3 regions of the Holzapfeliella sp. JNUCC 80 genome follow, and region 2 is predicted to be linked to each of the others. Evidence: predicted binding sites of a transcription regulator. Region 2 holds the regulator's gene; each other region holds the start of a gene.
What was found. The regulator NrdR, encoded in region 2, represses ribonucleotide reductase genes. The targets are predictions, from matches to a motif close to ACACNATATATNGTGT.
Positions count from the first base shown of each region.

Region 1: a site for NrdR is predicted at 2,227-2,242, ahead of pnuC (nicotinamide riboside transporter PnuC). Genes of this name have one in related genera too.
Region 3: a site for NrdR is predicted at 4,864-4,879, ahead of nrdH (glutaredoxin-like protein NrdH). Genes of this name have one in related genera too.

Region 1 covers NZ_JBSJXZ010000002.1:39,448-50,346, reverse strand. The annotation lists gene JNUCC80_RS06115 (amino acid permease) at 1-1,124, opposite strand, end outside; T-box leader at 1,175-1,426, opposite strand; gene pnuC (nicotinamide riboside transporter PnuC) at 1,458-2,147, opposite strand; gene JNUCC80_RS06105 (ketopantoate reductase family protein) at 2,373-3,332, shown strand; gene fabZ (3-hydroxyacyl-ACP dehydratase FabZ) at 3,533-3,973, shown strand; gene JNUCC80_RS06095 (MarR family winged helix-turn-helix transcriptional regulator) at 4,017-4,487, shown strand; gene JNUCC80_RS06090 (beta-ketoacyl-ACP synthase III) at 4,495-5,469, shown strand; gene JNUCC80_RS06085 (acyl carrier protein) at 5,526-5,768, shown strand; gene JNUCC80_RS06080 (ACP S-malonyltransferase) at 5,782-6,696, shown strand; gene JNUCC80_RS06075 (3-oxoacyl-ACP reductase family protein) at 6,712-7,434, shown strand; gene fabF (beta-ketoacyl-ACP synthase II) at 7,446-8,675, shown strand; gene accB (acetyl-CoA carboxylase biotin carboxyl carrier protein) at 8,682-9,158, shown strand; gene fabZ (3-hydroxyacyl-ACP dehydratase FabZ) at 9,162-9,590, shown strand; gene accC (acetyl-CoA carboxylase biotin carboxylase subunit) at 9,610-10,899, shown strand, end outside.
Region 2 covers NZ_CM132205.1:784,365-795,263, reverse strand. The annotation lists gene polA (DNA polymerase I) at 1-425, shown strand, start outside; gene mutM (DNA-formamidopyrimidine glycosylase) at 445-1,281, shown strand; gene coaE (dephospho-CoA kinase) at 1,271-1,894, shown strand; gene nrdR (transcriptional regulator NrdR) at 1,907-2,371, shown strand; gene JNUCC80_RS04005 (DnaD domain protein) at 2,383-3,729, shown strand; gene dnaI (primosomal protein DnaI) at 3,743-4,663, shown strand; gene thrS (threonine--tRNA ligase) at 4,954-6,888, shown strand; ribosomal protein L20 leader region at 6,937-7,049, shown strand; gene infC (translation initiation factor IF-3) at 7,075-7,593, shown strand; gene rpmI (50S ribosomal protein L35) at 7,624-7,824, shown strand; gene rplT (50S ribosomal protein L20) at 7,863-8,219, shown strand; gene JNUCC80_RS03975 (YqeG family HAD IIIA-type phosphatase) at 8,280-8,807, shown strand; gene yqeH (ribosome biogenesis GTPase YqeH) at 8,797-9,930, shown strand; gene JNUCC80_RS03965 (nicotinate-nucleotide adenylyltransferase) at 9,994-10,638, shown strand; gene yqeK (bis(5'-nucleosyl)-tetraphosphatase (symmetrical) YqeK) at 10,628-10,899, shown strand, end outside.
Region 3 covers NZ_CM132205.1:1,029,441-1,040,339, reverse strand. The annotation lists gene JNUCC80_RS05165 (hypothetical protein) at 179-982, shown strand; gene nrdF (class 1b ribonucleoside-diphosphate reductase subunit beta) at 1,007-1,987, opposite strand; gene nrdE (class 1b ribonucleoside-diphosphate reductase subunit alpha) at 2,024-4,189, opposite strand; gene nrdI (class Ib ribonucleoside-diphosphate reductase assembly flavoprotein NrdI) at 4,179-4,547, opposite strand; gene nrdH (glutaredoxin-like protein NrdH) at 4,544-4,777, opposite strand; gene JNUCC80_RS05140 (hypothetical protein) at 5,225-6,193, shown strand; gene brnQ (branched-chain amino acid transport system II carrier protein) at 6,213-7,529, shown strand; gene JNUCC80_RS05130 (hypothetical protein) at 7,653-8,267, shown strand; gene JNUCC80_RS05125 (DUF2187 domain-containing protein) at 8,298-8,504, opposite strand; gene JNUCC80_RS05120 (C40 family peptidase) at 8,699-9,406, shown strand; gene JNUCC80_RS05115 (amino acid ABC transporter ATP-binding protein) at 9,614-10,351, shown strand; gene JNUCC80_RS05110 (transporter substrate-binding domain-containing protein) at 10,365-10,899, shown strand, end outside.

The sequences.
Region 1 (10,899 bases), on a different replicon from region 2:
GATAACCAAACAGAGACTACCGCAAAACCTGATAACGAGGTTAATACTAAGTAAACCGTTCCTGGTGCATAGATGCTAGAAAACAGCGATAGTAACCCGCCTAATAAAGTTAAGGTTAAGCCATACACGGGTAGTCCGTTTTTATTTAATTTTGCCAGTTTCTTAGGCAATGGTCCTTGATTAGCCAATGACCAAATCATCCGCGATGCTGCATAAACACCAGAGTTTGCGCCGGATAAAACCGTTACGAATAAAACCACGGACATAATGTTACCTGCATAAGCAAATCCCGCATTATTTAAGATTGAAACAAATGGACTATTGGTTAATCCTGAGGATTCTTCTGGCAATAAAGCACCAATGACAAAAATAGCACCAATAAATAAAACAACCAGAATCACTAATGTTTTCAAAATAGCTTTAGGCAAAACCTTTTGTGGATTTTTGGTTTCACCAGCTGCTACCGCAATGATTTCTGTCCCCGAAAAAGCAAAGTTGGCGGCTAGGATAACTGAAATAACAGGTAAAAAGCCATGCGGTAAAATACCGTTTTTAGTGAAGTTAGATAATAATATCGGTTGAGTCTGTCCTGCTGACTTAATAATACCAAATACTAAAGCCAATCCGATTAGAATAAAAACTAATAGTGCTACTGCCTTCAGAATTGACATAACGAGCTCACTTGCTGCGAACCACTTCACTTGTGACAAGTTCAATGCCGCAATCAATACGATAAAAACCAAACACCAAATCCAAACCGCAATGCTTGGATAAAAGCCATTGGCTATCATGGCTAGGGTAATTAACTGTGACCCTAATGATACCGTCCATGTTAGCCAGTATAACCAAGCCACTACGAATCCGACACCTGGATGAATATGTTGACTAGCATAAGTATGAAAAGATCCTGTCGTCGGGTTTTGTACACATAATTCACCCAAGCACAACATCACAAGACACACCAAGATTGCTCCGATGATATAAGCAGCTAAAGTCCCTACAGGTCCTGCTGATTGAATTAAATAACCAGAACTCATAAAAATACCCGTTCCAATTACACCACCTAGTGACAATGTCACTAGATGCTTACTTTGCATTTCTTTTGCAAATGATTCTTTTGCCATTTTTGACTCCTCCTTTTTAATAAATGAAATAAAAAAAGACACCCGCCCTGAAAAAGGGCGAGTGTCTCTCGCGGTACCACCTTAATTTTAAGTTTAACTTCCTATCATCTATGGAAATAAACTTTCTCAATCCGGAACTATCATTCCTTCACGCTATATCAGGCGTACCCGTTGCAAGCTCAACTACTTTACCTACAAAAGCTCAAAGACCATTTTCGTTCTGCTTCTAATATCTACTCTCACCAGTTGTAGACTCTCTTTGAAAAGAAGTTAAGAAGTACTTTTCTTATCATCGCTTAATCATTTCATTTTTTTATAATGTTCACATGCTTTTTAATTTTTGTCAACCTTTTTGTGGAACCAAGGAATGTTTTTATCAAAAATAGCTAAAGCATCATTTAGTAGATACAAGGTGTATGTGAATAGTAGTGTGAAGTTAGCATCACCTTGAAAGGCTGTTGTTCCCCATAGAATCACACTCATCACACCTTGGAAAATCCAAAAGTAATATTGTTCTCTAAATCGTAATGTTGCAAGAATTGATCCTGTAATACCAACAGCTCCTGCAAAGGCATCTAGTACTGGTCGTGGACTGATGAATAAGTTTGTGTCCATTAAGTAAAGCAGGCCAAATACAACAATAAAGAATGATGCTGTTAAACCCCAATCTCTAACAGGTTTTGAGTCAGAAAGACCTCTGATATGTTCTTGTACATTTTCAGACCATTTTGGTAAAAGTAATACCGGAATATCTAATAAAACTATGTATGCTGCTTGTAGAACAACGTCAGCATAGTTTCTCGCTGAAATTGCCACAATAATATATAAAATAGCACTGATTAATCCAAACATACCGTTAACAGGTTTGGCATTAGTAATAGCTAATGTTGTTGTATACCCTAAAATCCCCGCAAACATCGTTGTAATGGAAATGGCATTAATTTCACTAGTAATTGTTGTCAAAATCACGACAAGAATTCCTAATGCTAATAGCTGATAACTTCGCTTAGTCCACCCCTTCATTTGATGAATATACCAGCTTGGTTTTAAAACACGTAGTGCGTCTTGATTCAATTTCTTTCCCCTTCTCTATAAAAAATCAACACTAGATATTGTACACCGCATTCAAAAAAACGCAATATTTTTCTATATATTGTGTTTTTCGAAAAAGTCAAGTTTTTTAATATTTGATTTTTATGTAATAAATGTTAAAATTTAATAAATCTATAATATTCGGAGGTAATTAATATGAGATATGCAGTTTTGGGTTCAGGAGCTATGGGGTTTCGATACGGTGTCATGTTACAAGAAAATGCAGGTGCAACAGTTGACTTTGTCGACTCATGGGAGCCTAATATCGAAGCCGTCAAAAAACAAGGTGGTGTTCGTGTTCAACGTGATCATGAAAATGAACAATTAATTAACGTTAACATTTACTCACCTGAAACTTATGATCAAAAACCAGATGTTTGGTTAGTTTTTGCAAAACAAATGGAACTCCAAAATCTACTGGAACGTTGTCAAAAGGCTAACTTATTCAACGATAATCAATATGTTGTCAGTGCCATGAATGGGATTGGCCATATGGACAAAATTGTTCAGTTCTTCCCAGAAAAAAATGTTCTAGGTGGAACGGCTATGATTGCAACATTAATGCCTGAACCTGGATTCGTTGACTTTATGGGTAAAGAAGGTAAAGAAAGCATGCACCTTGCTACTTACGGTGACAACGAACCAGACGACACTCAAAAACAAATTATGGCTGACTTAGAAAGTGCCAAGCTTCACCCTATCTATAGTGAAGACTACTTGAGCATGGCTATGACCAAACTATTATTTAACTCAGTAGTGAACACCATTTGTACAATGTTTGAAATCCCAATGGGACAATTTGGCGATTTCAAAGGGGCAAAAGAAATGACAACTCAAATGATGGATGAAGCATTTGAAGCCTGTGAAAGAAATCATATTAACTTACCTCAAACTAAAGAAGAAGCCATTCAAAGTGTTTTAGATGGCTGCGTTGATTACAAATACCACCACCCTTCTATGTATCAAGACCTTTCAAAAAACCGTCCAACAGAAGTAGATTACATTAACGGCTACATTGTCGAACTTGGCGACAAAGTGGGTTATAATTGTGCGGTTCACCGTTTTGTAGTCAATGAAGTTCACTTAGCAGAATCAATCAAACAAGCCAAAAAATAGTTTGATATTCAAAGTTTTTTATAAGTTATTAAAAAGTCGCCAAAACCTTTTCAAATAAAGGTTTTTGACGACTTTTTTTGTGTAACTATTTAAATTTTTGATAACAGATTTTAAAAAAAGGTTTGATATTCAAACAAAAATAATATACCATAAATTCCAGTTCAGAAAGTACCACAATTGCTGAACAATAGGAGGAAATTATGGAGCCAGTTTTAACTGCAAGCGAAATTATGAAAATGATTCCCAACCGTTATCCTATTCTTTTTATGGATTACGTTGATGAAATCAATCCCGGAGAATCAATCGTGGCAACTAAAAATGTCACAATTAACGAAGAGTTTTTCCAAGGACACTTCCCTGGAAACCCTGTTATGCCGGGTGTCTTAATTATTGAAGCTCTTGCTCAAGCCGCTTCTATTTTAATTTTAAAATCTAAAGAATTCGAAGGCAAAACTGCTTATATGGGCGCTATCAAAAACGCTAAATTCAGAAAAGTAGTTGAACCTGGTGATGTCTTAAAACTTCACGTCAAAATGATTAAGCAACGTGCCAACATGGGTATTGTTGAAACTTACGCAGAAGTTAATGGTAAGAAAGCTTGTCAAGCAGAGCTTACATTTATCGTAGCTAATCGCGATTAAATCAGGTATACGTTGCGCTTATAACTTAACTGAGGAGAAAAGTATGTCAGTTTATGATGACGAAACAAAGTTCAAAAAAGCGGAACATGATTTTATTAATGAAGCTTTAGCTAATGTCTATGACAATATTTTAAGAATCGAAGAAAAGGAGTTAAAAAAGAGCTCTTTTAGCGATATTACTGTCAAAGAAGTTCACTTAGTGCATGCTATTAGTTTGCACGAACCTAAAAGTGCTTCCCAGATTGCTAAAAAAATGCATTTATCAAGAGGAACACTAACGATTAACTTAAGAAACCTTGAACGAAAAGGCCTTATCAATCGTACCAAAAATCCTCATGATCAGCGAGTAACAGATATCACACTAACCAAAAGAGGCCGTGTGTTGTATCGTGCTCATAATGCTTTTCATTCGAAAATGGTCGACCGTTTTTTAGCAGGTTTCAGCCTTGACGAACTCAAGGTTGTCAAACATGCTTTAGTCAACTTACAAGACTTTTTGGATGAGCTCACTTAAAACCGACATGAAAAATTTTTCTATCGAACAAACTGCTCACGTTGTTCCTGAAAATGTTGTCACCAATAATGACTTAACGGCATTTATGGAAACATCAGACGAGTGGATTTCAAAGCGAACCGGCATCAAACAACGACATATTTCAAATCAGCAAACAACAAGTGACTTGTGTTTAAGCGTTGCTGAGAATTTGATTACTAACAGCCAATACAATGCCGAAGACATTGACTTGATTATCGTTGCAACAATGTCTCCTGACTACATGACACCGAACGTGGCATCAATGGTTCAAGGTAGACTAGGTGCAACTAACGCGATGGCATTTGATATCAATACTGCCTGCTCAGGCTTTGTCTACGGATTGAAAATGGCACATTCATTATTTAATGATGACAAAATTTCAACCGCTATTGTAATTGGTGGTGAAGTATTAAGTAAATTAGTCGACTTTAGTGACCGTTCAACAGCGATTCTTTTCGGAGATGGCGCTGGTGGTGCTTTAATTACAAAAAATAACAGCACGGGTTACTACCTAGGTGATAATTTTGAAACTTACGGCGATATGGGACGTTACCTAACAGCCGGACATTTCAATACCCAAACACCCTTCAATCAATTGCTTGATACCACTCCCCTATCTTTTGAAATGAATGGCCGTAAAGTTTATGACTTTGCGACTTCAGCTATTCCTGAGTCATTAAATAAAGCTCTTGAAGATGCTGGCTTAGGCTTAGAAGATATTGATCATTTTATTTTTCATCAAGCTAATGCGCGAATTATAAAAACCGTGGTCAAAAAATTAAAACTAGATCCAGCTAAAGCTCATATCAATATTGATAAATTTGGTAATACAGCAGCTGCCAGTGAACCCATCTTACTTGATGAGGTGATTAAAGATGGCACTGTTCAAAAAGCCCAAACACTGGCTTTAATTGGATTTGGTGGCGGTCTTGAAATTGGAACCGTTATTTTAAAATACTAAAAACAACAAAAAAATATAATAATAAAACTATTGGAAAATTGAGAGGAAATTTAATTATGACTAACGAACAAATTTTAAACAAAATCAAAGCTATCGTGGAAGAACAAACAGATGCAGATGTAGAAAGCATTGTAGAATCAACAAACTTTAAAGATGACTTAGACCTAGATAGTTTAGATGTTTTTGAAATCGTTAACGAAATCGAAGATGAATTTGATATTGAAATCGAAACAGAAGACGAAAGTCTAGACACTGTTGGTGAAGTTGTTAACTACGTTAGCAAAAAATTAGGCGAATAATCGAGGTTCGCTTATGAATTTTAGTTATTTATTTGCTGGCCAAGGTCAACAGTCTAAAGGTATGGGACAAGACTTATATGAAGCAGAACCTTTGTATCGTCAAACCATACAAGAAGCTTCAAAAGCATTAGACCTTGATTTAACTGACCCTGAAGTCTTTGACGCAGAAGAAAATACACAAGTTGCAATTGTTGCAATGAGTCTTGGAATTTTCAGAATTTTAAATCATGAATTTGGTCAAGCTAGCAGCTATATTGGCCTTAGTTTAGGTGAATATAGTGCCCTACTCGCTACTAACAGTTTAGATTTTAGCCAAGGCTTTCCACTTTTAGCTGACAGAATGCGCTACATGCAAGAAGCCGGCGAAAATAATCCTGGAAAAATGATGGCTGTTTTGAACTGTGATGCAGAACTTCTTCAAGAAGTACTAACCGACGTCAACCAGACAGATGCCGCTTATCCTGCAAACTACAATACCCCTGATCAAACAGTTATCGGTGGAAGCGCAAGTGGTTTAAAACAAGTGAAGAAAACACTAAAAGAGCATGGCGTTAAAAAGGCCATTCCACTTAAAATGTCTGTTGCTTCACATACACCACTTATGCAAGAAGCGAGCGATAAGTTAGCTAAACGTCTTGAAAACGTTGATTTCAAAACCCCTGACTTTCCTGTTATGAGTAACACAACCGTCACACCTTTTGACCTTTCAACAATCAAGCAAACACTAACTGATCAACTCGTTCAACCTACCCACTTTTACCAAGGATTAGAAAAATTAGTAGAGATGGATGACTTATCTGCTGTAATTGAAATTGGTCCTGGCCAAACACTAAGTCGTTTCGCTAAAAAAACATGTCCAAAGCTTGAAACTTATGCTGTTCATGATTTAGAAAGTCTTAATCAATTGCGTCAAAAATGGACAAAATAGGAGACATTATTTTAAATGAGTACTGAAAAAAAAGTTGCCCTAATCACTGGTGGTGCCAAAGGTATCGGATTAGCAACTGCTAAACGTTTAAGTAAAGATTTTAAAGTCGTTATCAACATTCACAGCGACCCAACACCTGAACAATTGAAAATTTTTGATGAATATCACCTAACTTATGTTAAAGGTGATGTTGCTTCCGAAGCTGACAGCAAACAAATTATTTCAGATATTGTTGATGAACATGGTCATTTAGATGTCCTAGTTAATAACGCAGGTATCACACGTGACAAATTAATGACACGTATGAAACAAGCTGATTTTGAAGATGTAATTAACACTAACCTAACCGGAACATTTAACATGTCTAAATTTGCTTTAAAACAAATGCAACGTCAACGTTCTGGTAACATTATCAACCTTTCAAGTATCGTTGGTCTAAATGGAAATATTGGTCAAGCTAACTATGCTGCAAGTAAAGCTGGAATTATTGGTTTAACCAAGACAATCGCACGTGAAGGTGCACTTCGTGGCGTTCGTTGTAACGCTGTTGCACCCGGTATGATTGAAACTAGCATGACTGATGCACTTAGTGATAAAACAATGGATTACTACAAAGAAACAATTCCTTTGAAACGTTTTGGAACAGCTGATGAAGTTGCCCAAACTGTGGGATTCTTAATTCAAAATCCATATATCACCGGACAAGTTATCGCCGTTGATGGCGGTTTGACAATTTAGGAGGGCTTTTTATGACTAGAGTTGTAATTACAGGAATGGGAGCTGTTACCTCACTTGGTAACGATAGCCAATCATTCATCAAATCTATCTTAGATTCAAAATTAGGTATTTCTAAAATCGAAAAATTCGATGCAAGTAATACAGGTGTTTCTGTTGCGGGTGAAATCAAAGATTTCGACGCTACAAAACGCTTAGAAAAAAAGCAAGCTAAAAGAATGGACTTGTTCTCACAATACGCACTTTACAGTGCCATTGAAGCAATGGAACAATCAGGATTAACTGAAGACACTATTGATCCTGAACGTCTAGGTGTTATTTATGGTTCAGGTATTGGTGGTTTAACAACTATCCAAGAACAAGTTACAAAAATGAATAACAAAGGGCCTAAACGTGTTTCACCTATGTTTGTACCAAACGCTATTATTAATATGGCTGCTGGTAATATTTCAATGCACTTCAATGCCAAAAACACAAGTCAAGCGATTGTTACAGCTTGTGCATCTGGTACAAATGCCATTGGTAATGCGTTTGAATTAATCAAACAAAACAAAGCTGATGCCATCATTACAGGTGGTTCTGAAGCTTCTGTTAACGAAATTGGAATTGCTGGTTTTGCTTCTCTAACAGCTCTTTCTACTGCTGAAGACCCAGCTAAAGCTTCAATGCCTTTTGACAAAAACCGTCGTGGTTTTGTTATGGGTGAAGGTGCTGGTACATTGGTTCTTGAAAGTCTAGAACATGCACAAGCTCGTGGTGCTAATATCTTAGGTGAAGTGATTGGTTATGGTAGCACAAGTGATGCTTTCCACATTACACAACCTGACCCTGAAGGTAAAGGTGCTATTCGTGCTATGAAAGAAGCAATCGACGAAGCTGGTATTTCTGTTGATGAAGTTGATTATATCAATGCTCACGGAACAGCTACTGGTGCTAATGATTCTGGTGAATCAAAAGCCATCGCAAGTTTATTCGGCACAAATGATCACGTTAGAACAAGTAGTACTAAAGGTATGACAGGTCACTTATTAGGTGCTGCTGGTGCAATCGAAGCTGTTGCAACAGTAGGTAGTTTGTTAAACAGCCAAATGCCTGAAAACGTCGGTGTTTATGAACAAGACGATGCTTGTCAAATCGAACTTGTTAACAAAGAAAATGCGAAAGCAGATATTACATATGCCATCAGTAATTCATTTGGATTCGGTGGTCACAATGCGGTAGTTGCTTTCAAAAAATGGAGTTAATCGCTAATGAATGAGAAACAAATTGAACAATTATTTGATAAATTTGAAAATTCTTCACTCAAAGAGTTTGAGCTAGTTAAAGGTGACTTTAAACTTTCACTAAGTAAAAGAGAAAGTGCTGCTCCTCAAGTAGCTGCTCCTGAAGCTATTGCACCCGCTCCTGCAACAACTCAAAACACTCCTATGACAACTGATATGCCAACAGAAACAGAAGGGACAGCATCTGCTGCCCCTTCTAATATTGAAGACATCAAAAGCCCACTTGTTGGTGTGGCTTACCTAGCACCAAAACCTGATGCAGATGTCTTCAAAAAAGTTGGCGACCTTGTCAAAAAAGGTGATGTTGTTTGTGTGATTGAAGCAATGAAAATGATTAATGAAGTCAAAAGTACCGTTGATGGTGTTGTCAGCTCAGTAAATGTTGAAGACGGCACAATGGTTGAATTTGACCAATCACTATTTTCAATTGAACCTAAGGAGTAACTTATGACTCAATACAATAGCCATGATGTCTTTGAAGCAATTCCTCAACGCTACCCGTTTATGATGATTGATACGATTAAAGAAATCAATCCTGGTCAAAACGCCATTGCCACCAAAAACGTCACGATTAATGAATGGTTCTTCAAAAGTCAAGATCCTGATCATTTAGAAATGCCTCGTCCTTTGATTATTGAAGCACTTGCTCAAACAGGTGTTTGTGCGTTGCTTTCACAACCAGAATTCGAAGGTAAAAATGCCTTTTTTGGTGGGATAAAGTCAGCTGAATTCTCAGATGGTTTTTACCCTGGTGATGAATTGACTCTTGAAGTTAAGCTAAACAAAATCAAACGCAATATCGGATTAGGGACAGGACAAGTCGTTCGAGATAGCAAGGTTATTTGTGAAGCGGAGCTCATGTTTGCTATCCAATAATCCGAGGAGGAATGACATCATGTTTAGTAAAGTCTTAGTGGCTAATCGTGGAGAGATTGCCTTACAAATTATTAGATCTTTACAAGAAATGAATATTAAAGCTGTTGCAATTTATTCAACTGCTGACAAAAACGAATTATTCGTTAAACAAGCTGATGAAGCGGTTTGTATCGGTGAAGGACAACCTGCCAAATCATATCTGGATATGTCAGAAGTCATTAGTGCAGCTGTTCTAACCGGATGTGAAGCACTTCATCCAGGATATGGATTCTTATCTGAAAATGCTGAATTCGCTGAATTATGTGAAACTTGTGGCATTACTTATATTGGTCCTAAATACCAAACAATTAACCTAATGGGGAATAAATCAAATGCACGTCTAGCTATGAAAAATAGCGGTGTGCCAGTTATCCCTGGTAGTGACGGCTTGGTAGATACTGCTGAAGATGCTGTCAAAATTGCTGAACAAATCGGCTACCCTGTCATGCTAAAAGCAGCTGATGGTGGTGGTGGTAAAGGTATGCGTCAAGCAAACAACAAAGAAGAAGTGCTTTACTTGTTTGAACAAACTCAACAAGAAGCTAAACTGTCTTTCAACAACGGTAGTCTTTATTTAGAAAAGATTATCGAAAATGCTAAGCATATTGAAGTTCAAGTCATGAGTGATCAATTTGGCAATACTGTTTATTTCCCTGAACGTGATTGTTCACTTCAATTCCATCACCAAAAGGTATTAGAAGAAACCCCTTGTCGTTTAATCAACGATACTCAACGTCAAAAATTGGGTGAAATTGTTGTTAAAGCTTGTCAAGAAATAGGGTACTTAAATACTGGTACTTTTGAGTTCTTAATGGATGAAGACCAAAACTTTTATTTCATGGAAATGAATACAAGATTACAAGTTGAACACACTGTTACTGAAGAAGTCAGTGGTGTTGAAATGATTAAGACACAAATTAAAGTAGCTGCTGGTGAAAAACTTCCCTTCAAACAAGAAGATGTTAAAGCCACAGGTCATGCTTTAGAGTGTCGTATTAATGCTCAAAACCCAGCCCAAAACTTCGCCCCTTCTCCTGGTCAAATCAAGAAATTGACTTTACCTATGGGAACATTAGGTGTTCGTATTGATACTGGAATCACGGCCAATAGCTTCATCTCCCCTTACTACGATTCAATGATTGCAAAATTAATTGTTCACATGGATACACGTGAACAAACCATTAACAAGATGAAGCGTTTATTAGGTGAATTTGATATTGAAGGTGTCAAAAGTAATCACCTCTTCTTGAGAGATTTACTTTCTGACAAA
Region 2 (10,899 bases):
TCGATCAGTATTTTGCTCAGTATCCAAAAGTTAAACAATTTATGGATGACACCATTGAACAAGCAAAAGCTGATGGTTATGTTGAGACGTTGATGCATCGTCGTCGTTACTTACCTGATATTCATTCTCGTAATTTTCATCTAAGATCATTTGCGGAAAGAACAGCTATGAATTCGCCAATTCAAGGAACAGCTGCTGATATTATCAAAATTGCGATGATAAACATGCAAAAAGCTTTGCAAGACAAGCAGTTAAGAACTAAAATGTTACTACAAGTGCACGATGAGTTAATATTTGAAGTGCCAAAAGATGAATTAGCCATTATTGAAGAACTAGTACCACAAGTGATGACTTCTGCTATTCAACTAGATGTTCCTTTAGTTGTTGATAGTTCATATGGCCAATCATGGTACGAAGCTAAATAAAAGTGTAAGGAGAAAGTCAATGCCGGAATTACCTGAAGTTGAAACTGTACGAAAAACCTTAACGTCGCAAGTACAAGGCAAAACAATTGAGTCTGTTGATATTATTTATCCTAATATTGTTTCTGGGGATGCTAATCAGTTTAAAACCAAGTTGAAAGGCAAAACCATTGAAAGAATTGATAGAATAGGGAAATACTTGCTATTTAGACTTAGTCATGACTTAACAATTGTGTCACATTTGAGAATGGAAGGTAAATATCGCTTGGTTTTACCTGAAAGTCCTATTCAAAAGCACGAACACCTCAGTATTTTATTTACAGATGGTACACAGTTGCGTTATGATGATGTACGAAAGTTTGGCCGTTTACAGTTAGTAGAGACAGGTATGGAACGGATTGAAACAGGGATTCGACATTTAGGGTATGAGCCTAATCAAGCTGAATTCACAACACCATACTTTTATCAAGCACTTCAAAAAAAGAAGAAAAACATCAAAAATACATTGCTTGATCAATCTGTTGTTAGTGGATTGGGCAATATCTACGTTGATGAAGTTTTATGGTTGAGTCACATTCATCCATTAACTCGCGCGCAGGATCTAACCGAGTCTGAAGTGGCTGATTTGCGTCAGGAAATTAACGAAGAGATTAAGTTGGCCATTGAGCTAAACGGAACCACGATTAGAAGCTATCATGATTCTAATGGTAATGAAGGTAAGTTCCAATCTTTTCTACATGTTTACGGCAAACAAGGGATGCCTTGTGAAAGATGTCAAACGCTAATAGAAAAAATCAAAGTAAATGGGAGAGGAACATCATTTTGCCCAAGTTGTCAGGTGGTAAAAAATGACGGATAAAATAGGACTAACAGGATCAATTGCAACTGGCAAAAGTACAGTTGCTAATATTTTCAAATCATACAATATACCAGTTGTTGATGCAGATGAAGTTGCTAAATCGCTTATTGAACCACACAAAAAAGGTTGGCACAATATTGTTGATTTTTTTGGTGAGGACGTTTTAAATGAAGATCAAACCATTAATCGAAAGAAATTAGGCGCGATTGTTTTTTCTGACGCAATAAAGTTAAAGCAACTAAACCAAATTAATGGCAAGCTTATTCGACAAGAAATAATGCGTCAAGTTGAGCACTTTAACACGCCGGAAAATGAGCTAGTAATTGCGGATATTCCACTGTTATTTGAGTCAGATTATCGAACTGAGTTTGATAAAGTAATGTTGGTATATACAGATGAAACAACACAGTTAAATCGTTTGATGAAGCGCAATAAGATGTCTGAACAGTCAGCTCAAAAGCGGATTCGTGCGCAATGGTCTATTGAAAGAAAACGAACATTATCGGATATAATTATTAATAACTGTGGCACAAAAAAACAAACTGAAAAACAAATAGAGAAATATCTTAGTGACAATTATCCCCAGATAATGTTGCCTCAAGATAAACGTTAGGAGAATGATTGCATGCAATGTCCAATGTGTCATCAAAAAACATCTCGTGTTATCGATAGCCGTCCTAGTGATGAAGGGCGTGCAATTAGACGACGTCGAGAATGTGAGAACTGTCAATTTAGATTTACGACTTTTGAGCGAATCGAATTAACGCCGCTTTTAGTTGTAAAAAATGATGGAACAAGAGAAGCCTTTAACCGTGATAAAATAATGGCTGGTCTTATTCGTGCTGCCGAAAAAAGACCCATTAAAAGTGAAGCCCTTAATAAAATCGTCGATAGAATAGAAAACGGCATTAGAACCAGTGGTGAGATGGAAGTGCCTTCTAAAAAAATCGGTGAATTGGTTATGAGCGAATTGTCACAATTGGACGATGTTGCTTATATTCGCTTTGCGAGTGTTTATCGTCAATTCAAAGATGTTAGTGGATTCATGACTACTCTTGAAGAAATGATGAATAAAGAAGATCAAGAATAAGTCGCAAACTCATGACTGTATTTAATAATCCAAAGCAAAGATTTTATACGCTATTTCCGCAGCAGCTGACAGCACATGAAATCGAAGTCTTAACTTTACTCTATCAACCGTTAATCGGTGCAAAAGCAATCAGTTTATTTCTAACGTTGAATCAACTAGCTGATAAAATGCCAGTTAGGTCACAATATAAAACCTTAATACAGGTTCAAGAACAAACAGATTTATCACTTAATGATATTGATCAAGCAAGACGAAAATTAGAAGGCGTTTCGCTACTCAAAACTTATCAAGACTCAAATGAGGTTTTGGGTCTATTTTTTGTTTTCGAGCTTAAACCTATTTTGTCAGTTTCGGAATTTTTCCAAACATTTTTACTCTCCAGTTTACTTTTAGAAAAAATTGGTGAAGTGCGTTATCAAAAACTAAAAGAAAAATACGCTCAGCCAAAGCCTGTGATTTTTAATCAACCACAAGATATTTCAAGTAGCTTTTTTGATATTTTTCATGTTCGAGAAGAACAGGTGTTATCACCATCACCAGTAGTTAGAGAAATGGCTGATGAGACTAAAACACCCGCTAAAAGCACACAAAACCAGCTGGACGATAAGCAAGCTGCAACGATTGAATGGGACTTTTTGACGGACTTTTTAGCGGCTTATCACATTCCTGAACGAGAAGTGATGAAACATCAAAAACGCTTTTACGATATGATGCGGTTTTATGATATTTCAGAACAAGACTTGGGGAATATCATTGTGAAGACTTTGAATGTTGGGGATGCAACCTTGAACTTTAAACGTATTGAAAATATGTTGGCTGATACCTATCATTCAACAGCGCACGTGGCTAAACAAAACCCGCAAACTCAAGCAAGTCAAACACAAAGCAAAGAACCTTTCAGTATTGAAGAGAAGAAACTAATTGCAAGTGCTAAAAAAATAACGCCTTTACAGTATTTAGAGCGATACAAGAATCAAAAGGGTGGTTTCTCAACATTTAGTGAAAAACAAATTCTTTATCGTCTGAGCCAGAATGTGCATTTATCTGATGAAATAATTAATATGATGATTTGGATTGCACTGCGTTATGAGCCAACTCTGAAACAGAATTTAATGGATAATTTGGCAAATGATTGGCTGCAACAAGGAATTACAAATGCCGAACAGGTCGTTGAGTATCTGAAAAGGCGAGAAAATCAATCACCTAAAACACATAAAAAAACGAAATACCAACCAAAAATTGCTCATAAAGAAATTGCAACGGACTGGTCTAAAAAAGAAAACCAATCGCAAATGCCAGAACAAAAAGATTTGTCTCAGTTAGATGATTTATTGAAAGAAATTGACTATCCAGATTAAAGGAGGGGTTTTAATGCAAAATATCTCACGTGTAATCAATCAGATTCTTCAAAAGAGGAATGTTAACATTAGCCTAGACGAACTAATGTCGGATGCAATTAAAGATGAAGATGTGCAAGCGTTTATTGCAAATAACCGCGATAAATTAGATGAAGGTGCGATTGAAAAGAGTAGCGCCAACATTTATGAATATGTTACGCAAAAAAGAGCAACAACAGATGAGTCTCATAATCCATTATCGGGTTATGAACCGCATTTGATTGTAAATGATGGGTTAATTGAAGTCAGTTACGAGCCGACAAAAGAATCACTAGAAAAGTCTAGACAAAAGAAATTGGCTAAACAGTTAAATTACATCTCATTACCAGATAGCTTGAAATCCGCCTCTTTAAATGACTACAACGATGGTAGTGAAGGCAGGTTTGAAGGATTAGCTGGATGTGCTAGCTTTATCAGAGATTATCTTAACGGTGAAACACCTAAAGGATTCTTTTTGTGCGGAGACTTTGGGGTTGGTAAGACGTACTTGTTAGCTGCAACAGCCAATAAGCTAGCCGAAAAAGGTGTCGCAGTTTCAGTTGTTCATTTTCCAACATTTACTTCAACTATTCGATCACAAGTTCAAAATAATACGGCAATCATTGAGATTGAACGTTTGAAAAAGACACCGGTTTTAATGCTGGATGATATTGGTGCTGAAACATTGACAGCCTGGATTCGTGATGACGTTTTAGGCGTTATTTTGCAACATCGTATGGAACGTCGTTTGCCTACTTTCTTTAGTTCTAACTTTTCAATGACAGAACTAGAAAATCACCTAACTTATGTAAAGGGCGATGTTGAACCAGTTAAGGCAAAACGAATTATGGAACGTGTCAAAAGTTTATCTAAAGAAGTTACAATTAGTGGCCCTAATAAAAGAAATCTAGAATAAATGGTTTATGCTTGACTCTTTTATTAAATTAGTTATAATAAAGTTATCATATAAAAGACAAGCCGATACATTAATTCCAGAGAGAAAAGCCTTGGCTGAAAGCTTTTGACTGTATTTGGTACCACTTTTATAGCAATATGAATAACACTGATAGGTTGACGACCTTTATCAAGTCTTACGAGAAGGATTATTTATTGAAATAATCTAAATCTTGGGTGGAACCACGTTTATGACGTCCCGATGCAAATTTTGCATCGGGATTTTTTTATTTTTTTGGGAGGATACATATTATGAGTTTTGAACTAGTATTTCCAGATGGAAACCGCAAACAATACGATGACGCTGTTAGCGTTAAGGAAGTTGCAAAATCAATCAGTACAAGTTTAGCTAAAAAAGCTGTTGCTGGTGTTTTAAATGGGGAACTTCTTGATTTAAATGAAGAAATTTCACAAGATGGAAAAATTGAAATTGTTTTACAAAATGATGAATTAGGATTACGTGTGTTACGTGACACAGCAGCATTCTTATTCTCATATGTTGCAAAAAAAGCACATAGCGATATTAACTTTGGTGAAAGTAAAGCTATCGAAGATGGTTTTTATGTTGATACAGACAGAGAAAACCAAATTGCTGTAACAGAACTACCAGAATTACAAGAAGCAATGCAAAAAGTAATCAAATCAGGTCTTCCTATCGAAGTTGACATGATGGACAAAGCCGATTTAGAAAAACATTTTGAAAATGATGAATATAAATTGTCATTACTTAAAGCAATTGATGCTGTTCAAATTAAAGTTTACAAAATGGGCGATTTCATTGATTTTGGTTACAAAGCATTACTACCAAATGCAAGTGGTGTTAAAGAATTTGCGCTACTTTCAGTAGCTGGTGCCTACTGGCAAGGTAAATCAGACAACCCAATGCTACAAAGAATTTACGGTACAGCATTCTACAAAAAAGCTGACTTAGAAGCTGACTTACAACGCCGTGCAGATATTAAAGAACGTGATCACCGTACTTTAGGTCGTGATTTAGACTTATTCTTCGTAGATCCAAAAGTTGGTGCTGGTTTACCATACTGGATGCCAAATGGTGCAACTATTCGTCGAGTAATTGAACGTTACATTACAGATAAAGAATTGGCTGCTGATTATGAACACGTTTACACACCAATTTTATCTAACTTAGACTTATACAAAACATCAGGACACTGGGATCACTACCGTGAAGATATGTTCCCACCAATGGATATGGGTGATGGCGAAATGCTTGAACTACGTCCAATGAACTGTCCTTCACATATTCAAGTATTCAAACACCATGTTCGTTCATACCGTGACTTACCAATGCGTATTGCTGAACTTGGTATGATGCACCGTTACGAAAAATCAGGTGCCTTGACAGGACTACAACGTGTTCGTGAAATGACTCTAAACGATGGTCACACATTCGTAGAATTAGAACAAATCAAAGAAGAATTTGTTAAAATCCTACGTCTAATGATGGAAGTATATAAAGACTTTAACATCACAGACTACAGTTTCCGCTTGAGCTACCGTGACCCTCAAAATACAGAAAAATACTTCCAAGACGACGAAATCTGGGAAACAGCACAAACAATGCTTAAAGATGCGATGGACGATTTAGGATTAGATTACTATGAAGCCGAAGGTGAAGCTGCATTCTACGGTCCAAAACTAGACGTTCAAACAAAAACTGCTTTAGGAAATGAAGAAACACTTTCAACAATCCAATTAGACTTCATGTTACCTGAAAAATTTGAATTATCATACATTGGTAATGATGGGGAAGAACACCGTCCAGTGATGATTCACCGTGGAATTATCGGAACACTTGAAAGATTCATTGCCTACCTAACAGAATTATACAAAGGCGCATTCCCAACATGGATTGCACCTGTTCAAGCTCGTATTATTCCAGTTAACTTAGATCTACATTCAGACTACGCTAAAGACATCAAGAAACAAATGAAGAAACTTGGTTTACGTGTTGATGTTGACTTACGTAACGAAAAAATGAACTACAAGATTCGTGATGCTCAAACTAACAAAGTACCTTACACAATCATTGTGGGTGACCAAGAAACAGCTTCAACATCTGTTTCAATTCGTCGCTACGGTCAAAAAGATACGAATACATTTGCATTAGCTGAATTCTTAGATGCTATTGTGGCAGATGTTAATAACTACAGTCGCGAAGACTAAAAAAGGACTTGACTATTATCGAATAGTTAGATATAATTTTTAACGAATGAGAACAAGTAGAAGTTCCCGCTTCTCGCCTAAGTCATAATACCTCTAGGCTAATCGATAATAATCTGTTGATTAAAAAGTGGGCACTTCCGTGCCCACTTTTTACTTGTCCTCAAATTTTTTTGGAGGTGAACAACCATAGCTAAAGATTTATTAATAAACGAAAGAATCCGTGCTCGTGAATTACGAGTGATTGCTGAAGATGGTGAACAGCTAGGAATTCTAAGTCGTAATGAGGCGTTACAAAAAGCTGAAGAATTAAACCAAGATTTGGTTTTAATCTCACCTAAGGCTAAAACGCCAGTTGCTAAAATTATGGATTACGGAAAATACCGTTTCCAACAACAGAAAAAAGAAAAAGAAAACAAGAAAAAACAAAAAGTTTTCAGTCTTAAAGAAATTCGCTTGAGTCCAACAATTGAAACAAACGATTTCAATACAAAACTTAAGAAAATTCAAAAATTCATTTCTAAAGGCGATAAGGTCCGTGTATCAATTCGCTTTAAAGGAAGAGCTATTACTCATAAAGATATTGGACGTAAAGTTCTAGAGCAAATGGCAGAAGCTACTTCTGACATTGCTAATATCGAAGCAAGACCAAAAATGGATGGTCGCAGCATGTTCTTAATGCTTGCACCAAAAGCCGATAAAGATTAATTACACTTTACTTTTTAGGAGGAAATATCAATGCCAAAACAAAAAACACACCGTGGTTCAGCTAAACGTTTCAAAAAAACTGCTAATGGTGGACTAAAACGTCACCACGCCTTCACAGGTCACCGTTTCCACGGAAAAACTAAAAAACAACGTCGTCACTTAAGAAAATCAGCAATGGTATCTGCAAGTGATTTCAAACGTATCAAACAAATGCTTTCACAAGTTCGTTAATAAAAAAAGATTGTACCGTATTTTAGGAGGAAATTATTATGCCAAGAGTTAAAGGTGGAACTGTTACTCGTAAACGTCGTAAAAAAGTTTTAAAACTTGCCAAAGGTTATCGTGGTGCTAAGCACTTACTATTCAAATCAGCTAACTCACAAGTTATGAATTCATACCGTTACGCTTTCCGTGACCGTCGTCAAGTGAAACGTGAATTCAGAAAATTATGGATTGCTCGTATTAACGCTGCAGCAAGAATGAACGACATTAGCTACAGCAAATTAATGCACGGTTTGAAACTAGCTAACATCGATATCAACCGTAAAATGCTAGCTGACCTAGCTTACAACGATGAAAAAGCTTTTGCTGACTTAGTAGCTCAAGCAAAATCAGCTTTAAAATAAAACTGTTCCCCTGAATAAGAAGTTCAGGGGCTTTTTTATGGATAAATTTCAGGAGAAAAAATGAGTATTTTTAGACCGAAATATACGATTGATACTGTTTATAACTTAAATCCGACAACCCTAAAAAAAATGGGAATTAAGACGGTTTTTAGTGACTTAGATAATACATTAGTTGCTTGGAATCAAAAAGAAACTTTAAAGAAAATTAGCCAATTAAAAGAACGTCTAAATAAGCATGACATATCACTTGTTGTGATCTCAAATAATAAGCATGAACGTGTGAATAGAGTTTTAGAACCATTAGGTATTGAATTTATTGCAAGTGCTAAAAAGCCATTCAAGAGAAACTTGGTTAAAGCAATGGCACAAGATGGTGTAACACCAGCTGAGTCATTGATGATTGGTGACCAAATTTTGACGGATATTTTAGCTGGTAATTCAGCTGGTATGAAAACAGTATTAGTAAAACCACTAATTAAATCAGATGGTTGGCATACTTGGTTAAACAGATTAGTTGAAAAATTTATCTTAGGGTGTTTAAATTCAAAAGAAAAGATAACTTATCAGGAGGATCTTCATGAACAATGAAACCATTCAATGTATAGGTTGCGGTGCAACTTTACAAAATCAAGATAGTCAAAAATCTGGTTATTTACCAGCTTCAGCCTATGCAAAAATCGAAAAAGCAATTGAAAATGATGAAGAAGTCGAAGTGTACTGCCAACGTTGTTTCAAATTAAGACATTATAATGAAATTATGCCTGTACAAGAAAATGCAGATGATTTCTTGCGTTTACTAAACCACTTACTTGAAACAGATGCTTTGGTATTGAACGTTATTGATTTATTCGACTTTCAAGGTAGTATGATTTCATCATTACCACGTTTTGTAGGGGATACACCAATTATCATGATTGGAAATAAAATTGATTTATTCCCTAAGAATACCAATTTACGTAAAGTAAAAGATTGGGTTCGTCAACAAGCTAACAAATGGGGCATTTACCCTGAAGAAATTTTACTAACAAGTGGTAAAAAACAAAAAAATGTTGATGAGTTAATTGATTTAATTAAGAAAAAACAACAAAATCGTGATATCTACGTTGTTGGAAGCACTAACGTTGGGAAATCAACATTAATCAATAGTATTATCAAGACACTTTCAGGTGTAGAAGATTTGATCACAACTTCAAGGTTCCCAGGAACAACGCTTGATAAGATTGAGATTCCACTTGATGATGGGACTTCTTTAATTGATACACCAGGTATCATTCAAAAGGATCAGATTGCCCATATCCTATCACCAAAAGACTTGAAATTAGTGGCTCCTCAAAAGCCAATTAAGCCTAAGGTTTATCAACTAAACCCAGGTCAAACGCTTTTCTTAAGTGGATTGGGTCGTTTTGATTACGTTGATGGTCCAGGTAAACAAAGTTTCGTTGTTTATGCATCAGATGATTTATACATTCACCGAACAAAAACTGAAAATGCGGATGCTTTTTACGAAAAACATGTGGGTGAATTGCTAGCACCACCTCAAACCGAACAACTAGATCAACTTAAACCGCTCAAAGGACTTAGCTACCATACAAAAGAAAAAAGCGATGTTTTATTTGGTGGATTAGGTTGGATTACAGTTAATGATGATGTTCAAGTGAAGACATTTTCACCTGGTGCATTAGGTCTTGGGATTCGTCGCGCAATTATTTAGATTTATCAGTCACTTCTTTCATATGCTATAATATTTTTAACAATGAAATGAAGGAGCTTAAAAATGGCAAATCACGCATCTGCAAAAGCAATCCCTTTACATCAAGTTCAAAGTCAACGACTAAAAAATAAAAAAAAGCAAATTGGGCTGATTGGTGGTACCTTTAATCCCATTCATCAAGCACATTTGATTATGGCTGAACAAGTATTGTCAAGATTAGGTCTTGATGGTATTTGGTTTTTGCCTGATAACATCCCGCCTCATAAGCAAAAAAAGACAGCTATTGAAGCTAATTATCGAGTAGATATGCTGAAATTAGCTATTGAAGATAATGACTCATTTGATTTGAACCTTTCAGAAATTTATCGTGGTGGTGTGAGCTATACACTCAACACGATTCAGTCACTCAAAGAACAACATCAAGACATTGATTTTTACTTTATTTTGGGTGGAGATATGATCCAGGACTTACCTAACTGGTACCAGATTGATGAGTTATTGCCACTGGTGACGTTTGTAGGTGTTAGACGTCCTGGATATGAGGTAACAAGCCCTTATCCAGTTATTTGGGTTGACTCACCATTACTTGAAATCAGTTCAACTCAGATTAGAAAACGTTGTCAAAATCATGAGTCAATTCGTTATTTAGTTCCTAAAAAAGTAATGGATTATATTAACGAAAAGGGGTTATATCAAGATGAATCTTAAATTTACTGAAACTTATTCAAAGTTATCATCAGATGAAATTATTGAAAAAGCAAAAAACAAATTAAGCCAAGGCCGATTTGACCATTGTGTACGTGTTAGTCAGACTGCGCAACAGTTAGCTGAAAAATATGGCGTAGATCAAAATTTAGCGGCATTAGCCGGTTTTGTTCATGATTATGCTAAAGAAGTACCCGTTGAAGACTATATTAAGACAATCAAAACCCAAAATTTTGATCAAGATTTATTGAACTATAATCGTGG
Region 3 (10,899 bases), 250 kb from region 2:
ACTGTTTTCGGTGGGATTATTTTCAATCTATTTCACCTTTTCACCATTATCAGTGGTTCCGTATTCAGACACATTATCACTACTGCCTGCACTATTAACCATTGTGCTACTTTTATTAGCGAAGCATTACCAAAGTCAAAAATTTTTTTGTGCATTGCTAGTAGTTGTAGCAGGTCTTATGGCATCAGTTAGTTACTATACTAAAGCCTCTTCAGTCATTTTCTTTATTGCATTCTTGCTAGCTAGTGCGATTAATTTGCTTAAAACACGCCGTTTTAGCTTGTTTAAAATCGAATTGCTAGGATGTGTACTAGTGGGATTTTTAGCTGGATTTTACGGCATTAAAAAAATCAATCAGGTTCAAACCATCGTGGCATATAATAGTACGCTGGCGACACCTATGACTCATTATCTAGCTATAGGAGCCTCTGAAAAAGGATGGTGGAATCAACCCGATCAAGATTTTACACGTTCTTTTGAAAGTTATAGCGAGCGTTCACAAAAGAATATGGATAAATTTGTTCAGAGAGTTACTGACAGAGGATGGGATGGTTACATTGACTTTTTAAAATATAAAAATGCGATTACTTTTAATGATGGCACACTGGGGTGGTATGAAGAAGGTGGCGGAAAAATCGTCAATGATACCCCTTCAAAAGCTAACAGTGAAAAAAATAATTTACGAGAATTTTTGTATGGTCAAGGGTCAAAAACAGCTGTTATTAAGTGGGTTGCACAAGTCATATGGTTAGTTCTTTGGATTATCGTAACCTGTTCAGTCATTAACCTGTTAAGAAGGCAAACGATATCGCTGTCGACAGATTGGCTTACACTGACTGTGCTAGGCGGTTTTATCTTTTTATCATTATTTGAATCAGGAAGAGGACGATATGTGATCCAATTTTTACCTTATTATTTTCTTCTAGCTGGATTTTTGGTTAATAATTTTAAAAGCAAAATAAAAAAACATACTCAAAAATAATTGAGTATGTTTTTTGTTTGGTAATTATTTGTCGTTATCTAAACCGATGTTGTAATCGTCATCTCTCATAGCAGAAACGTGACCTAATAGGTAACCGTTACCAACTTGTGAGAAGAAGTCGTGGTTTGATGTTCCGGTTGATAAACCATTCATCACGATTGGGTTAACATCTTCATCAGTATCAGGGAAGAGTGGGTTTTGACCTAAGTTCATCAAAGCTTTGTTAGCATTGTAACGAAGGAAAGTCATAACGTCTTCTGTCCAGCCGATTTCATCGTAAAGATCTTGTGTGTAAAGTGTTTCATTTTCGTAAAGTTTGTACAATAAGTCGTACATCCAGTCTTGCATTTCTTCTTGTTCTTTTTCACTTAATTCGTTAAATCCAAGTTGGAATTTGTAACCAATGTAAGTACCGTGAACAGATTCATCACGAATAATTAATTTGATAATTTCAGCCACGTTAGCTAGCTTGTTGTTACCCAAGTAGTAAAGTGGTGTGTAGAATCCAGAGTAGAATAAGAATGTTTCAAGGAAAACGCTGGCAACTTTCTTTTGAAGAGGTGAGCCATTTTGGTAAATCTCATTAATATACTTAGCTTTTTTCTGTAAGTATTCGTTGTGATCTGTCCAATCAAAAATTTCATGAATTTCTTCATTAGTATTCAAAGTACTGAAGATTGAAGAATAGCTTTTAGCATGAACAGATTCCATAAATTGAATGTTGTTTAATACAGCTTCTTCTTTTTGAGTACGAACACTTTCTTTAAGTTTAGCCATACCGTCTTGAGATTGAAGTGTATCAAGTAGTGTTAAACCACCAAAAACATGTCCGACAACTGTTTTTTCAACAGGTTTAAGTGTACGCCAGTCATCTAAGTCATTAGACAAAGGGATACGTGTATCTAACCAAAACTGTTCGGTTAGCTTTTCCCACGTGGCTTTATCAATCGTATCTTCAATTTCATTCCAGTTTATAGCTTGATAATAGTTATCTACTTTTTCCAAAATATCATCTCCATAGGGGTTTTTAGACTTTTATTTTTAAATACTACAGCTTTCACATTCGTTAGAACCAACTTCTTGTGAGTCGTCAGTAAAAGTACGAACGTAGTAAATTGATTTGATACCTTTGTAGTAGGCGTAGTTACGTAAGATACTCAAGTCACGAGTTGTTTGTTCTTCTTCTTCTTTCCATTCATACAATCCTTCTGGAATAGTTGAACGTAAGAATAGTGTTAAACTCATCCCTTGATCAATATGTTGTTGAGCAACAGCATAGGTATCAATCACTTTACGCATATCGGTATCATAAGCTGAGGTGTAGTAGTTAATTGTTTCATTATCCAAGTGAGGTGCAGGGAAGTATAGTTTACCGTTTTTCTTCTCTGTACGTTCTTCAATCAGACGTGTGATTGGGTGAAGACTAGCGCTAGTATCGTTAATGTAAGAAATTGAACCAGTAGGTGCAATCGCTAAACGATAAGCATTGTAAAGACCGTCTTGTTGAACAGCTTCTTTTAAATCTTGCCAATCTTGTTGTGAGGGAATCATAATGCCATCAAATAATTGTTTAACACGGTCTGATTTTGGTGCAAAGCTTTGGGTAAGATATTTATCAAAGTATTCACCAGTTGCATAAGTTGATTTTTCAAAATCGTGGAAAGTTTGTTTTCTTTCGCGAGCAATTTGATTACTTTCAGCTAAAGTCCAGTAGTTTAGTAGCATGAAGTAAGTATCCACAAATTCTAACGCTTCTTTTGAACCATAGTGAATGTGCTCTTTAGCTAAGAATGAGTGTAGTCCCATTGCGCCAAGTCCAATAGAATGACTTAGTTTGTTACCTTTTGCGACTGTTGGAACAGCTTCAATATTTGAAGTATCTGAAATGAAAGTCAACGCACGTGTCATAGTCTTAACAGATTTACCAAAGTCAGGACTAGTCATTAAGTTACCAATGTTTGTTGAGCCCAGGTTACAGCTGATATCTGTTCCCATTTGTTCAAATTCTTGCTTGTCATTTAGAATAGCAGGTGTTTGAACTTGTTGGATTTCAGAACACAAGTTACTCATGATGATTTTACCATCAACAGGATTTTCACGGTTAGCAGTATCAACATTTAAGATGTACGGATAACCTGATTCTTGTTGAAGTTTTGAAATTTCATTTTCAAGTTCACGAGCTTTAATTTTATATTTGCGAATTTCATCATTTTGAACCATATTGTCATATTCTTTTGTAATGTCAACGTATGAGAAAGGTTCACCATAAATACGTTCAACATCGTAAGGACTGAATAAGTACATATCTTGGTTAGTGCGCACAAGTTCGTAATATTTGTCGGGTACGACAACACCTAGTGAAAGTGTTTTAACACGGATTTTTTCGTCAGCATTTTCTTTTTTAGCTGATAAAAATTGAATAATGTCTGGGTGGAAAACATTTAAGTAAACTGCACCAGCACCTTGACGTTGGCCTAATTGGTTTGAGTAAGAGAATGAATCTTCAAGTAACTTCATAACGGGAATAACACCACTAGAAGCGCCTTCGATTCCTTTGATTGGGGCACCAGATTCACGCAAGTTTGATAGTGCGATTCCAACCCCACCACCAATTCGTGATAGTTGAAGTGCTGAATTAATTCCACGGCCAATACTGTTCATGTCGTCAGTCATTTGGATTAAGAAACAAGAAACGAATTCACCACGACGTTTTTTACCAGCATTTAGAAAACTAGGTGTTGCAGGTTGGTAACGTTGGCTAACCATTTCATCAGCAAGTGCTTCAGCTAATTGTTCATCACCATTTGCATAATAAAGGGCATTAAAAAAGACCCTATCGATGAAGGTCTCAAGATAATAAGCACCATCGTTAGTTTTTAAAGCGTATTGGTTATAAAACTTGTAAGCTGCCATAAAAGATTTGAAACGGAAATGAGCATCTTCCATTCTTTTATGTAGTTTTTCTAGAAAATCTTGAGAATAGTTTTCTAGAAATTCAGCTTCAATGTAGTCATGTTTGATTAGAAAATCTAGTTTTTCTTTTAAGTTATTAAATTGTTTAACGTTAGGGATAACGTTTTCGTGGAAGAAAGCCTTAAGGGCTTCTTGATCTTTGTTAAGTGGGATTTGATTATCAACAGGACGGTTTACTTCGTTGTTCAAAACAAAATAAGAAATGTCACTGATGTTTAAATCTTTAAGACTCATATTCTTTCACAACTTTCTTGAATTCTTCAACATCTTTATTGGTGCCATTAAATTCAAAATCAAAAATAATTGGGACATCATAGTGTTCAGAGATTTTCTTAGCCGTATGTAAGTAAAGGTGGTTAAAGTTTTTGTTACCGCCACCCGCAACACCGACTAGATTTTCAGCATTTGAGCCGTAATCTAAAAACTCTAGAATACTTTCGACAAGTTCTAGTTCGTATGACGGCACAATTAAAATAAAAGGTTCATTCATTTCATGAAAAGGATCTTCATCGCTAATTTCGTAAGAAGGGAGATCTAGTTTTTTCATGAATCGTCTAGTTTGTCCAGTTAATGTATAAAAAACTAATTTCATGATAATACCAAATCCTTCACTTTGTCAGGTGCAAAACCAACAATAGGGTCTTGATCAGGTGAAAAGAAAACAGGTACGCTACGGTAACCTTGTGCTTTAAGTTCTTCTAAAGCTACTGCATCTTCGTCGACATTAATTTCTTTAAATTCGATACCTTTTTGAGCAAGCAAACGTTTCATCATTTTGCATTGCATGCAGTTGTTTTTTGTGTACATGATTGATTCTGTCATGATAAAAATCCCCCTAGAAATTATTAAATGCCCATTAAATGCGACAATAATGGCCATTTGAAAGTGTATTTTGAAAATTAAATACCCCACAATATATTGTGGGGAACAAGGTAACTCAATACCTCATGATGCAGATTGTGCGATGATTACCGTCTAAAGTCAAGCAATAATTTGAATAAAAAAAGGTTGACAGACATCAAAAGGTAATCCCAATATCTTTACAGAGTTTAGATAAAAATTTTAATTAATTGCATCTGTAAAATAATGACTTTTGTGCTGAGCCACAATAGTAAATTTAAGTAAAATTTTTGGTAAATGTCAACCTGTTTATACGGATATCAAAAGATACCATAAATAAATGAGACAAAAGTAGATAATAGCTAGACTTTAGTTTGTTATCTATTTTATAATTTTATGTGAGTGCTAAATTGAGGGAGTTTATAATATATGAAAAAGTTTTTAGTATCAGTTTTAAAGGCGACATCTTTACTAGTGATTGTATTAGTTGTGATGTTTGGTGCCTACAAAGGTTCTCGATTTGTGGCTGCTCATCAAAAGAAAAGTGTCGTTAGTGATATGTACACAAAAGCTAGAACTAATGACAGTTTGAAATCAGGAGAGAACTTAACCTATCATCTAACTAAATTAGGGCAAGAGTCATTGCAACCTGATTTATATTTTGATAAGACTAAAAATCACACAGATCAAATGGCCTATACCTCGCAAGAAGGTGGTATGCTATATCAACATAGTGCTGGACAGATACAAATCCCATCAGACATTTCTGCAGGACATATTTTAGAAATCAAAACACCATTTTATATTGATTCTTTTTCAGATGATGCAACATTAATATTTGAAGATTCAGAAGGACAAACGTTGACCTATAACGGGACAAATTTTAACAGCGATTGGAATTATCGTAATCAAGGGTTAGTACGCGTGCTAACAGGGACTAACTTTGACAAGGATCGTTTAATTAATGATTCTGAGTTCATGAAGAAAAATGCAGGAAAAACGATTAGTTACCGTTTTGATAACCCTCAATATATGATGGCTTCAAAAAAAGCGCTACAAGATAGTCAATTAACTAAACATAAAAATGTTGAATTAACTCGTTCTGAAATTTCAAAAGAAAAGCCGTTTACTTATCACTTTAATACATCTAGTGAAAATATCGAAGCTTTAGATTTTAAAGTTTACAATCAAGATAATGATGACATTACAAATAAATTTAAAGTTGCGATTGACTCTAAAAAGATAGAAAATCATACAGATTATAGTCAAACGCTAACTATCACACAAGTTGGCGATTTAGCAGAAAAAGACCAAAAAATTAAAGTTGTGATGCCCTTATATGGTCATTTCATTACGTCAGTCTTTTATGCAGGAGACAAGTTACCAATCATTCAATAAAATTCTTAGAGGTAAAAAAATGAATACAAAAAAAGTAACAATTCAGCAAGCTTTGCTGATTGGTTTAATGACTTTTGGTCTTTTTTTTGGAGCAGGGAATTTAATATTCCCTGTTTTTTTAGGTCAACAAGCACAGTCTAATTATCTGCCAGCCTTTTTAGGCTTTATTTTATCTGATTGTGGTTTTATTTTAATCGGAATTGCAAGCTTATGTTTAAGTCAAACATACCATTTCAAAAAATTAATGACCAAATTAGCGCCCATTCCTGGAAAATTATTTGGGACGCTACTTTATTTGGTGATTGGACCGCTGATTTTATTACCTAGGTTAGCTAGCGTATCGTTTGAAATGGGATTAGGTAGCTTTATACCTGAACAATATTATTTGCTCGTAATGGCAATATACACAGCAGGGTATTTTGTGATTGTGTATCGATTAAGTCAACAATCACGTAATATTGTCAACATTGTTGGAAAGATTTTCACACCATTATTATTGATAACATTAGCCATTGTTTTTGGATTAGTATTTATTCTTAAAATGGGTGATCCAATCCAGCCGCTTAACGTAACTTATCAGACTAACCCGATGCTTCAAGGATTTTTAGATGGATACAACACGATGGATGCATTGGTTTCGGTCATTTTTGGATTTATTATTGTTAAAGCTTATCAAAATCTTGGAATAAGTGATGCTAAACAGTTGGCCATAGAAAGTCTAAAAAGTAGTCTAGTAGCAGTAGTTTTGATTACATTTGTTTATTTTGGATTAGTTTATTTGGGTGCAACTAGCTTGGCTATTATGAATCCGATGACAAACGGTAGTCAAATTTTAGTTAAAGTTGTTCATCACTACTTAGGGGATGCAGGTGGACTATTGTTGATGGTTATTGTAATTTCTGCAACTTTAAAAACCGCGATTGGCTTGATGTCTTCCTTTGAACAGGGATTGAGCGAGATTTATCCTAGAATAAATTCGGGTTACTTCAATAAAGCGAGTGCAATCTCATCATTTGTGATTGCCATGTTTGGCTTGAATTTCATCTTGATGTATTCCAACTATTTATTGAACTTTGTTTATCCCATCGTTTTTATTTTGATTCTCATTATGTTTATTTCACCAAAATTTGGAAATCAAGCAGCCTGTTATCGATTTTCTGTTGCGTTTGCGATATTGCCAATTATTTGCAATGTGTTGGCATTATCAAATCCTGGTGGTCAATTTGATTTTATTAATCAATATATTCCACTTGGGTCAATGGGTTTTGGATGGTTATTGCCAGCAATTTTAGGTTACGTTATAGCCTTAATTAGGCTACAAAAATCGAAAAGTTAGCGATTGTTACATAATTGTAATTGTTTAAAGGGGGTTTTGTAACCTGTTTGTTACATTCGTTCGTTACAATGGATTCTGTTATTTAAAATAAAAAAACAAAAACATTATTTCGGAGGAATTTCCTTGAAAAATTTAAACAATAAGACAATTAAAACGATTTTTGCGAGTTTGATTGCGGTTTTAATGGTTATTATTGCAAAACCAACACAATCAAACAACGTACAAGCTGCCTCAAAAGGCGAAAATGTAGCAGTTAATTATGTACCTGGATATGGTATTGCCGTTTGGAACGGATACATTGAAGGGTCACTAACTGGACAATATTTAAGTCATGGAACAACATGGAAAGTGACGAATACAGCAACAGATACAAGTGGTAACTTGTGGTATGACCTGGGTGCTAACCAATGGATTAACAGTCGTTATACTCAAAATGCAGCGGCTGTTTCTCAAGCTGCTGAACAAACTTCAAATCAAGGAACATTTAAACTAAGTTTTTATGATCCAAAAGTTTTAGGCTCAAACATGGGTTACAGCGGTGTTGCTGCTAACTTGTCAGTATTTCCAAAAGGAACTAAATTAAAGATTACATTATCTGATGGTACTGTATGGTACCGTACGGTAAATGATACTGGTGGTTTTGCTTACGGTAATCCTCGTCAATTAGATGTTGCGATGCCAAACTATGCTATTCCATCAGCAGGAATCTTATACGCTAATGTTCAAGTTATCTATTAAAAAAAAGACTAGCCACTGGCTAGTCTTTTTTTATTTTAACTTGATGTTTTTAAGGTTTACGATAATTTTCTTGTTTAGTTCCATAACATTGTTGTCGTCTTCTTTATCGTTATCAGTAATTGTTAACATAACTGAATTTTCATAAATCTTTTCAATTGTGCCTGAAAATGGCTTTTTCATATCTTCTTCAACTTTTGCTTTAACATTTTGGCCAACGGCTAGTTTTTCTTTATCCATATTCATCCATCCTTTTTATGAATTTTAACACATACTATATAAGATAATAAACTTGAGTTGTAATTTCAATGATAATAATTGTAATACTATCGGATTATCTCTGTAACATAATTGAAACATTCTTTAGATATAATGAATTCATCAATTAAGAAATCAAACATTAAATTTAAAAACAATTATCGGAGGATTCACTTTTGAAGAACTTTACTAAACGACTATCAACAATTACATCAGCAGCATTTCTTGGAATTGCCGGAGTAGCAGCTGTAAATAGTATGGACAATGACGCTAACCAACAGGTACAAGCTGCTGAAGTTAACCAAACTGTTCAAATCAACTATGTTTCAGGTTACTCTGTAGCCGTTTGGAATGGTTACCAAGGTGGAAGTGTAACAGGCCAAACATTACCACATGGTTCACAATGGAAAGTAACAAACAAAACTTACGACTACCAAGGCAACTTATGGTACGATTTAGGAAACAACCAATGGGTTAAAGGTCAATACGTTGTGGATGCAGGTGCTGTTTCTCAAGCTGCATCAAGTCAAGTACAATCAGTTATTAACATGGCTCAAGCACAAGGTGGAATTCCTTATGTATGGGGTGGAAAAACTCCTGCTGGATTTGACTGTTCAGGTTTAATGCAATATGTATTTGCTCAAGCAACTGGTCGTCAAATTGGTGGTTACACAGTAGCTCAAGAATCAGCTGGACGCAAAGTATCAGTATCACAATTACAAGCTGGAGATTTAGTATTCTGGGGTAGCCAAGGAAACTCATACCACGTTGGTTTATACATTGGAAACGGTAAATACATCCATGCACCTCAACCAGGTGAAGGTGTTAAAACTTCAAGTATTTCATCATACTTCATGCCTTCATTCGGTGTACGTGTACTTTAATATCGCTAATAAATATATATAATTTAAATTTAATGTTGAAAAGTTTTAAAAAGACCGCTGTTGCGGTCTTTTTTTTATAGTCAATTCGAATAATTATGTAAAATTATGTAAACATTAGTATTTTATAGTATAATGATGTGAGTAACATGATAATTTAAGCCAATGTTAATTTGAGCTTTGGTAAGAGATAGAAAGGGATGTAACAAAATGTCATTGATTAGCTTCAAGAACGTTGGGAAATCATATGGAGAGTTTAAAGCATTGAAAAATATCAATTTAGATATTGATCAAGGACAAATTGTTTCTATTATAGGACCTTCTGGATCAGGGAAGAGTACACTACTTAGAACGATGAATGGACTCGAAGAAATTAACGAAGGTCAATTAATTGTTGATGGCCATGATTTATCCAACCCTAAAGTCGATATCAACAAATTAAGAAAAGATGTTGGGATGGTTTTCCAACACTTTAACTTATACGCTAATAAAACAATTTTAGAAAATATTACACTAGCCCCTCGAATCGTACTAAAAGAAGATGCAAAAAAAGCAGAACAAACAGCATTAAAACTACTAGAAATGGTTGGTTTAAAAGACCAAGCAAATAAATATCCTTCACAATTATCTGGTGGACAACAGCAAAGAATTGCTATTGCGCGTTCACTTGCAATGAAACCAAAGGCTATTTTGTTTGATGAACCGACAAGTGCACTGGATCCTGAAATGATTGGTGATGTTTTGAATGTTATGAAAGAAGTAGCAGGTCAAGATATGACAATGATTGTGGTTACGCATGAAATGGGATTTGCAAGAGAAGTTGGCGATCGAATCATTTTTATGGACAGTGGTCAGATTCTTGAAGATTCAAATGATCCAAAAGCCTTTTTCAAAAAACCAAAAGAACCGCGTGCACAGCAATTTTTAAGTAAAGTTATTGGTCATTAGGAGTGTGAAAAGTATGCCAAAAGTACTCAAAAAATTAGGCGCTTTAGGTGTTATTTTAGTCCTAGGATTATTAACGACCGCTTGTGGACAAAGTTTAGCACAGCAAAGCGTTGTTGAAAGAGTTGAAAGAACTAAAACGATAACCTGGGGTGTCAAAGGTGACCAAAAGTTATTTAGTTTAATTAATGTTGAAAATGGTCAGTATGAAGGATTTGAAGATGACTTAGCACAACTGTTATCCAAAAAAGCATTTGGTGATGATGTAAAAGTTGAATTTGCAACTGTAACTAGTTCAAGCCGAGTTCCAATGCTGAAAAATGGAAATGTTGATGCTTTGATTTCAACGATGACAATTACACCTGCTCGACAAAAACAACTCGATTTTACGCAACCTTATTTTAATGCCGGACAATCTCTTTTAGTGAAAAAGGGAAGCCCAGTAAAAAGTGTGAAAGATTTAGACAGTTCTAAGACAGTTTTAGGAATGCAAGGGTCGAACTCTGTTGTGAATGTTAAAAAAGCAGCTCCAGAGGCTAATATCTTAGAAT